4 regions of the Kitasatospora sp. NPDC087315 genome follow, and region 4 is predicted to be linked to each of the others. Evidence: riboswitches for the same ligand, from Rfam matches in the RefSeq annotation. Region 4 holds a riboswitch; each other region holds the start of a gene.
What was found. Region 4 has a riboswitch for cobalamin ahead of ACIO5D_RS28445 (cobalamin biosynthesis protein). Riboswitches for the same ligand answer to the same signal wherever they lie in the genome.
Positions count from the first base shown of each region.

Region 1: another riboswitch for cobalamin. It lies ahead of ACIO5D_RS02375 (hypothetical protein); the one in region 4 lies ahead of ACIO5D_RS28445 (cobalamin biosynthesis protein).
Region 2: another riboswitch for cobalamin. It lies ahead of ACIO5D_RS38230 (FecCD family ABC transporter permease); the one in region 4 lies ahead of ACIO5D_RS28445 (cobalamin biosynthesis protein).
Region 3: another riboswitch for cobalamin. It lies ahead of metE (5-methyltetrahydropteroyltriglutamate--homocysteine S-methyltransferase); the one in region 4 lies ahead of ACIO5D_RS28445 (cobalamin biosynthesis protein).

Region 1 is NZ_JBIUYD010000001.1:549,559-551,748, forward strand. It holds gene ACIO5D_RS02375 (hypothetical protein) at 1-930, opposite strand, end outside; cobalamin riboswitch at 1,041-1,165, opposite strand; cobalamin riboswitch at 1,218-1,357, shown strand; gene ACIO5D_RS02380 (prenyltransferase/squalene oxidase repeat-containing protein) at 1,460-2,190, shown strand, end outside.
Region 2 is NZ_JBIUYD010000052.1:2,253-4,442, forward strand. It holds gene ACIO5D_RS38225 (ABC transporter ATP-binding protein) at 1-178, opposite strand, end outside; gene ACIO5D_RS38230 (FecCD family ABC transporter permease) at 178-1,239, opposite strand; cobalamin riboswitch at 1,344-1,463, opposite strand; gene sodN (superoxide dismutase, Ni) at 1,576-1,971, opposite strand; gene sodX (nickel-type superoxide dismutase maturation protease) at 2,157-2,190, shown strand, end outside.
Region 3 is NZ_JBIUYD010000001.1:542,044-544,233, reverse strand. It holds gene metE (5-methyltetrahydropteroyltriglutamate--homocysteine S-methyltransferase) at 1-920, opposite strand, end outside; cobalamin riboswitch at 1,057-1,282, opposite strand; gene ACIO5D_RS02345 (ABC transporter substrate-binding protein) at 1,362-2,190, opposite strand, start outside.
Region 4 is NZ_JBIUYD010000022.1:76,933-79,122, forward strand. It holds gene ACIO5D_RS28440 (alpha/beta hydrolase family protein) at 1-435, opposite strand, end outside; cobalamin riboswitch at 716-880, shown strand; gene ACIO5D_RS28445 (cobalamin biosynthesis protein) at 979-1,968, shown strand; gene ACIO5D_RS28450 (cobyric acid synthase) at 1,965-2,190, shown strand, end outside.

The sequences.
Region 1 (2,190 bases), on a different contig from region 4:
CTGCTGGGAGATCAGGAAGTCGACCGGGGTCTTGCCGGTGCCGCTGGTGAAGTCGGCGCCCTGGGGGTTGATGCCGCAGGCGTTGAGACCGGAGACGGCCCAGCCGTTGGAGTCGGTGTTGGCGCCGAACATCGAGTTGAAGGCGCCGGAGGCGACGAGCTTGCCCTTGAGGAAGTTCTTGGCGGCGACGATCGCGGGGTCGGTGCCGGGCACGCCGCTGCTGCACAGCGAGGCCATGGCGGCGCCGGTCATGTCGATGTCACCGGCCTGGGCGAGTGCGGCCGGATCGCCGGCGGCCTTGCCGAAGTTCCAGCCCCCGTCGTTGTGCTGGTTGGCGCGGACCGCCGTGACCGAGGCGTCGAGCAGGGCCTGCGGCACCCGCTGGGCACCGCTCTGCGTCCTGGCGCCGCCGAGGGCGAGCAGGCCGAACACGGTGCCGTTGAAGTTGGCGGACGGGCCGTAGTAACCGGGCTCGGCGGTCTGCCAGTAGGCGGCGACGTCCGCGATGAGGTTGCGGCCGGGGCCGACGCGCGCGGGGTCGATCCCGGCGGCGTAGGCGTTGAGGACGCCCCGCTCGTAGTCGGTGACGACGGGCGCGGCGCTCGGCCAGGTGGTGGCGGCGAGCTGGTTGCGGTACACCAGGCGGGCGTTCCTGGTGGCGTCGCCGCCCGGGGCCACGTCCGCCGCGGCGGTGCCGGCGGCCGCCAGCGCGCTGAACGCCCACTCGTTGGAGAGGCCCCCGCCGGTGACGTAGCTGCCGTCGGCGGCCTGGAGGGACTTCAGATAGGTGACGCCGGTGCTCTTCGAGGTGGCTGTCTGGGCCGGGGTGGCGGTCGCGTGGGCGGGGACGGCGGAGAGCAGCAGGGCGCCGGCCGTTATCGGGACGGCCACCGCGGAGGAGACACGCGAGGAGGAGAGGAGGGATGACACGGGGCGGGCTCCTTGGAGTGATGGGCGCCGACCCGGCTCCGGGCCCCAGGGCTCCCTCGGGAGTTCGGCGGCCGGAGCGGCCGCCGCCCGGATCGCGTGGGCAGGCTTTCGCCGGTGGTACGTGGCCGGGCGGGCATTCGGGCTCGGGACGGCGGAACCGCCCCATACCGTTGCGCGTCAGCCCTGGAATCGCACCAGGTTCCCCCGCTCGGCCACCGGGGACGCTACCGCACGGTGCTGCCACCGGCGAGGTGTTCAAGGCGACATGACGACTCATTGACGGCCGACGCGGAAGCGTGGTCTGATGAACCGTTTTTCATCCTCGGCAGTAGGGGAAGCCGGTCCAACTCCGGCGCTGACCCGCAACCGTAGATCCGCCCCTCCGGGCGGATGAGCCGGACTGCCTGCGCCGAGGGCCTGTTCAGAAGCACTTGCGTCGTCGAGGACTACGACGCGGTCGGGACGGTCCCCATGCCGGGGAGCCGTCGGCTGCGCCGTGACACCCCGTCGACCGATCAGGGAGTCGCCGGTGAGGGTCAACAGCACGCGCACACGTCACAGAGCCCGGGGTCTGACGTCCCTGCTGGCCACCGGCGCCGTCGCTGCCGCCGCGGGCGGTACGGTCCTGCTCGGCCACCCCGGTACCGCGGCCGCCGACCCGATCGAGGAGTGCACCGCCACCACCGGCGCGATCGTCGCCGTCGACTTCGGCCGCTGGGGCGGCGGGGTCGTCCGCGGCTGCGACGCCCACCCCACCACCGGGATGAACCTGCTGCACAACGCCGGCTTCACCACCACCGGCACCGAGCACGACGGCCCGGCGTTCATCTGCCGGCTCGGCAACGGCACCTTCAACAGCGGCACCCAGTACCCGACAGCCGCCGAGGAGCCCTGCGTCAACACCCCGCAGGCCACCGCGTACTGGTCGTACTGGATCGCCGAACCCGGTCGGCAGACCTGGTCCTACAGCCAGTTCGGCGCCGCCACCCAGAAGCCGAAGCCCGGCGAGGTCGAGGCCTGGGTGTACGGCGGCACCGACATCGGCGGCACCAGCGGGGCACCCTCCTTCACCCCGGACTCCGTCCGCGCCGAGAACGGCGCCGGTCCGTCCCCCTCGGCCTCCGCCTCCCCCTCGGCGTCCATCTCCCCCTCGACGTCCCCGAGCCCGACCGGCCCGTCGCCCGCCGCGGGCGACCCCGTCGCGGCGGCCGCCTGGCTGGCCGGCCGGCTCGTCGACGGCGACCACATGGAGAACTGGGC
Region 2 (2,190 bases), on a different contig from region 4:
GTCCGACCAGGCCGACCACCTGTCCGGCGGCGGCGTCCAGGGTGATGTCGTGGACCAGCCGGGCGCCGGCGATGTCGACCGAGAGCCCGTCGACGGCGATGTCCAGGGCGGTCTCGATGGCGGTCTCCGGGGTGTCCGTGGTGTCGGTGCTCGGGTCGGCGTTCGCGCCGGTGCCCATCAGCGGCCTCCGAAGGAGTAGCCGCGGCGGCGCATCAGCAACAGGAAGCAGGGCACCCCGAGCACCGCGGTGACCACCCCGACCGGCAGCTCGGCGGGCGCCAGCAGGGTGCGCGAGACGATGTCCACCCAGACCAGCAGCAGCGCCCCGGCGAACGGCGCGACCAGCAGCACCCGGCGGTGGCCGGCGCCGACCAGCATCCGCACCAGGTGCGGCACCATCAGCCCGACGAAGCCGATCGCGCCGCTGACCGCGACGACGGTGCCGGTGACGGCCGCCGTCACCACGAACAGCTGCCGGCGCAGCCGGTCGGGGTCCACACCGAGCGAGGCCGCCGTCTCGTCGCCCATGGCGAGCGCGTCGAGGCGCCCGGCGGAGAGGGCGAGGCAGGCCAGGCCGGCCAGCACGGTGACGGCGGCGATCGGCACCGAGCCCCAGGTCGCCCCGCCCAGGCTGCCGAGCAGCCACATCATGGCGCTGCGGGCCGCCTCGCCGCGCGCGGCGCCGAACACCATCAGCGCCGTCACCGCGGAGAAGCCGTAGGACATCGCGGTGCCGGTGAGCACCAGCCGCAGCGGGGTGAGCCCGTAGGCGGTCCGGGCGGCCGCGTACACCAGCAGCATCGCCAGCAGGGCCGAGCCGAAGGCGGAGACCGAGAGCGCCCAGACCCCGAGGGAGGCGAAGGCGCCGAGGAGCAGGACGGCGTTGGCGCCGACCGCCGCGCCGGAGGAGATGCCGAGGACGAACGGGTCGGCCAGGGCGTTGCGGACCATGGCCTGCACGGCGACCCCGGTGGCCGCGAGCCCGGCGCCGACCACGGCGGCCAGTACGGTGCGCGGCAGCCGGATCTCCCAGACGATCACGTACGCCGCCGCCTCCTCGGCCTCCAGCCGACCGCCCGTCAGCCCGGCGCCCAGCAGCCGCAGGACCCGGGACCAGCCGAGGTCGGAGGAGCCCAGGGCGACCCCGCAGACCAGCGACAGCAGCAGGGCCGCGGCCAGGCCGGCGGCCAGGGGCGCGGCGGGTATTCGACGGACCGGTGCGGTCACTGCGGTGCTCACGAGGGGGGCGCGCCTTCGCCTCGGGCCGTGGGCGGCGCGGGGCGAAGCGCCCGGGCCGTGGCGGGGCCGGGGCGCCATCCCCTCGCATTCCACGGCGAGTTGTCGGGAGGTCGGCGCCCCAGGGCGATCGGGCTCACGGGGCCGGGGCCCCGTCCACCGTTGCGGGTCAGCGCCGGATTCGGACCGGACTTCCCCCATGGGACGCCCTGGCAGCATAACAAGCGCTAAGGCCAGGCAACCCTTACAGGTGCCGCCGGGCATGTCCCGGAAACGCGCGACCGCCCCCGTCCGGTGTGGTGGTCCGGGCGGGGGCGGTCGACGGAGGCCGAGCGGCGGTCAGGCCTGCTTGGTCTCCCAGAAGATCTTGTCGACCTCGGCGATCAGGTCGAGCAGGGCCTGGCCGGTGGCCGGGTCCGTCGACGCCTTGGCGGCCGAGGCGGCCTTCAGGGTGTCGTTGATCAGCTGGTGCAGCTGCGGGTACTTCTCGAAGTGCGGGGCCTTGAAGTAGTCGCTCCACAGCACCGAGATGTGGTGCTTGACGGCCTCGGCGCGCTGCTCCTTGATGATGACGGCGCGAGCGCGGAAGTGCGCGTCCTCGTTGGCCTGGTACTTCTCCTGGGTGGCCTTGACCGACTCGGCCTCGATCCGCGCCTGCGCCGGGTCGTACACGCCGCAGGGCAGGTCGCAGTGGGCGTGCGCGGTGGCACGCGGTGCAAACAGACGAGAGAACATGGGAGTCCTTCCTTAGATCGTCTTCCCGCGCCCGAGATTACCCTTCCGGTCACGGGGTTTCGCGATCGGTCGGTGGGCCTAGGGCAAAAGGCGGACCCGGAACCGGGTGAATCCGGACACCGGCGGGTGACGGTCCGTACGGCAGACTGGGACGCGGCGAGCCGGGAGGAGGAGTCGTGACGCGGATGGCGGAACCGGAGGGCGGCACCCGCGGGGGTG
Region 3 (2,190 bases), on a different contig from region 4:
AGCCAGATGTTGCGGCCGTCGACGACGCCGGCGACCAGGCGCTTGCCGGGCAGGCCGCCGGCGGCGGCGAGGTCGTCGAGGTTGGCCGCGCCGGGACCGGTGAAGTCGAGCCCGACGCCCTCGATCGGGGCCTTGGCCAGGACGGGCAGGGCCTCGCCGGCGCGGTCGAAGTAGGTCGCGACCAGCAGCTTGGGCCGGTCGGTGAGCCCGCCGAGCTCCCGGTAGACGCGGGCGGCGGCGGAGAGTTCGGCCGGTGTGCGGTCCTGGACGAGGGCGGGCTCGTCGAGTTGGACCCACTCCGCTCCGGCGGCGCGCAGGTCGGCGAGGAGTTCGGCGTAGACGGGCAGCAGCCGGTCCAGCAGGGTGATCGGCTGGAAGTCCGCGGTGACCCCGGGTGCGGGCTTGGCGAGCAGCAGGTAGGTGAGCGGGCCGACCAGGACCGGGCGGGCGGTGTGGCCGAGGGCGATCGCCTCGCGCAGCTCGCCGACCGGCTTGGCCGGGTTGGCGGCGAAGACCGTGTCCGGTCCCAACTCGGGTACGAGGTAGTGGTAGTTGGTGTCGAACCACTTGGTCATCTCCAGCGGCGCCACCTCCTGGGTGCCGCGGGCCATGGCGAAGTAGCCGTCCAGCGGGTCGGCGTCGACGGCGGCGCGGTGCCGGGCGGGGATCGCGCCGACCGCCACCGTGGTGTCCAGCACATGGTCGTAGAGCGAGAAGTCCCCGGTGGGGACCTCGGTGACACCGGCGTCGGTGAGCCGTCGCCAGGTGTCGCGCCGCAGGTCCGCGGCGGTGGCGTACAGGGCCTCGGCACTGATCCGGCCGGCCCAGTAGCCTTCGATCGCCTTCTTCAGCTCCCGGTTCGGCCCCTGCCTCGGGTAGCCGTACACGGTGGCCTGCGGGGTGGTGGAACTCGTTGACACGGAACTCTCCTTCGCGAGTCGCGCTGCGATCCCGGGAGAGCGCGAGGAGGCGAAGGTACGACAGGGGTGCGCGGCACCAGAATGTGCCCGCCCGCTCCGCCGACCCGCCCTCGAGGTCACCGAGATCACCGCGTGCGGGGTGCACGCGGGCAGTGGCAGGTCTTCGGACTCGCGGGCACGCCGGGCCTGTCGGCCTTCTCCGGCACCTACTGGCCGTCGCTTCCCGGGCCCCATCGGGGTCCAGTGCGTGTGACGGCGGTCGTTCCCACTCACCGCTGCGGGGCAGTCCCGGATTCACACCGGGTTCCCTCTTACGACGCCATGCCTGGAGGACATGACGAACCGACTGCACCGCACAGACTAGGGCCCGCGGGGCCCGCCGTCACCGCCCGTCCGAATGCCGGATGGCCGGATGAGACCGATTCCGGGCAGGTGGCCGCCTCAGCCACGCTGTGACCCGGTCCCGTCGGCGGTCGCGGTGCGGTAGAACTCGGCTGCGGTGACGGTGGCGGGGACGCCGAGTTCGGCGGCGACCGCGGTGATCGCGGTGGCGCCGACGGCGAGGTCGGCTTGGCCGTCGGTGGTGAAATGCGGTGCGATGAACGTCTCGTAGTGGGCTCGGGCTTCGTCCGCGGTGTGCCGACCGAGGAACGTCCGGATGTGGCGCACCGTGGTGTCGGGTTCGTTGTGGATCACCTGCAGGGCACGCCGGTGGGCTCGTACGACGGCCTGGACCGCGGGGTCGTCCGGGTGGAGGTGGGTGGGGTCGACGGCCACGCCTACGGTGGGGATCCTGAAGTGGTCGCCGACCCAGGCCAGCACCTGCCAGCCGTACTCGGCGGCTACCGCTTCCGGTGCCATGGTGCTGCCGACCAGGGCGGCGTCGATCCCGCCCTCGTGCAGCCGGCGCAGGTCCATGCCGTAGTCGCCGGGCGGGCGGACGACGGTGTGGATGTCGCGGTCCGGGTCTAGGCCGGCCCGGCGCAGCACGATCCGGGTGAAGCACCCGGGTGCGGTGTGCGGGGCGTGCACCGCCAGCCGTCGGCCGGCCAGGTCGGCCAGGGAGGTCAGGCCGGGGCGGGCGAGGAACCAGAACAGCGGGCGGTGGGTGTTGACGCTGAGGGCGACCCAGGGGGTGCCGTCGGCCAGTCGGGACAGCAGTGCCCGGCCGAGCCCGATGGTGGCGCCGTGGCGCAGCCGCTCCTCGTCCCACGAGCAGCCGTCGTGCAGCGCGACGTGGACGCCCTCGTCGGCGTAGTAGCCCTGCTGG
Region 4 (2,190 bases):
CCGCCAGGCGGGCAGGGCGCCCAGCTCGCCCTCGGCGGCGGTCTCGGCGTAGGGCAGGCCGAGCGCGCCGGTCGGGTCGCCGAGGTGGACCCGGGGGGTGAAGCGGACCTCGGTGCCGGGCGTAAGGGCGCCCCGGTCGGCGCGGACCAGTCGGCGGGTGACGCCCTGTTCGTCGGCGTGCAGGATCTCGTCGACCACCGCGTGGCCGCCCTCGTCCCACTCGACGGCCCAGCGGCCGGGGCGGGTGCTCTCCGGGCTGCGGGTGAAGGTGGCCCGCCCGACGGCCAGGCTCCGCACCGTGACGGGGCCCGCCTGCGGCCGGGAAACGGCCGCCGGGTGGAGCATCCGCTGGACGGCCCTGCGCCCGGCCAGCAGTACGGCGGCCCCGGTGCCGACGGCGGCGGCCGCCACGGCGGCCGCGGTTCCCCAACGCATATCGCTCCCCGCTCTGTTGATCGCGGACTGGGCACCCACCAGTCCACTCGCGGGACCGGACCGGGGCCACCGGGCATGGGCCGACCGGGTGTCACGCCGGACGGGACAGCGGGGGCCGCGGCCTCCACCTGCGGCCGGGCGATCGCGCCCCCTCCGCACCCCCGCGACACCGACCCGCGGAGGCGGCGCGCGGGCGGGCCGTGTGACCAACCCCTCCGTGACCTTGGTTGACTCCCGGTTCGGCCGCGTGATGGGATCCTTCAGCCAAACGGAGGCATGCAGAGGAAGCCGGTGCGAGTCCGGCGCGGTCCCGCCACTGTCACCGGGGAGCACGCTCGGATCAATTCCCTCCTTGCCCGCCAACAGGCAGGAGGGGCCCATCGGCGGGCCGTCAGAAGCCGCTGGAGGCTCCGGGGGTGTGTCGGACCCGGAAGCCAGGAGACTCTCGCCGCCGGTACGTCGATCCAGGGCGCGGACCCTGAGTGAGGACACGCACGCGATGCAGGCTGCCCCGACCGCCCGCCCCCTCTGCCGCCCTTCGCCGTGCGCCCGCTGACCCGCGCGGCCGCCTTCGCGCTGGGCGCCGTCGCGGGACATCTCGCCGACGCCCGCTTCGCCGATCCCCGGCGCGGCCACCCGGTGGCCGCCTTCGGCAGCGCGGCGGGCCGGCTGGAGAAGACGCTCTGGCGCGACGACCGCGCCGCCGGCACCGCCTACACCGCGCTCTGCGTGGGCACCGTCGCGGCCGGGGCGGTGGCCGCCGAACGCGCCCTGGGCCGGCGGCCGCTCGGCCGCGCCGCGCTGACCGCCGCCGCGACCTGGACGGTGCTCGGCGGCACCTCGCTCACCCGGGAGGCCAGGACCATCGGCCGCTCGCTCGCCGCGGGCGATCTGACGGCGGCCCGGGAACGGCTGCCGCATCTGTGCGGGCGCGACCCGAGCGCGCTGGACGAGCAGCAGATCGCCCGCGCGGTGGTCGAGTCGGTCGCCGAGAACACCGCCGACGCCGTGGTGAACGCCCTGGTCTGGGGCGCGCTCGCGGGCACGCCCGGGCTACTGGCGTTCCGCGCCGTCAACACGCTGGACGCGATGGTCGGCCACCGCTCGCCGCGCTACGCCCGGTTCGGCTGGGCCTCGGCCCGGCTGGACGACGTGGCGGGCTGGCCGGGCGCCCGGCTGACCGCGCTGCTCACCGTGGCCGCCGCGCCCGAACCCCGGACGGCCTGGCGGATCTGGCGCCGGGACGGCTCCGCGCACCCGAGCCCCAACGCGGGCCAGGCCGAGTCCGCGTTCGCGGGCGCGGTCGGCGTGCGGCTGGGCGGCACCCTCGCGTACGGGGAACGGGTGGAGCACCGGCCGGTGCTGGGCGGCGAGCTGCGGCCGGTGACGGTGGAGGACATCGAGCGGGCCTGCCGGCTCTCCCGCCGGGTGGGCCTGCTGGCCCTGGGCACCGCCGTCGCCGGGCACGCGGCGGTCCGGGCCGCCACAGGAAGCCGGACCGTCCTGGGACGGAAGAAGAGGAGGAGCGCATGAGCAACGCACTGCTGGTCGCCGGGACGACCTCGGACGCCGGCAAGACCGTGGTCACCGCGGGCATCTGCCGCTGGCTGGCCCGGCAGGGTGTCCGGGTGGCGCCGTTCAAGGCGCAGAACATGTCGCTGAACTCCTTCGTCACCGCCGGCGGCGCCGAGATCGGCCGCGCCCAGGCGATGCAGGCGCAGGCGGCCCGGGTGGAGCCCGAGGCGGCGATGAACC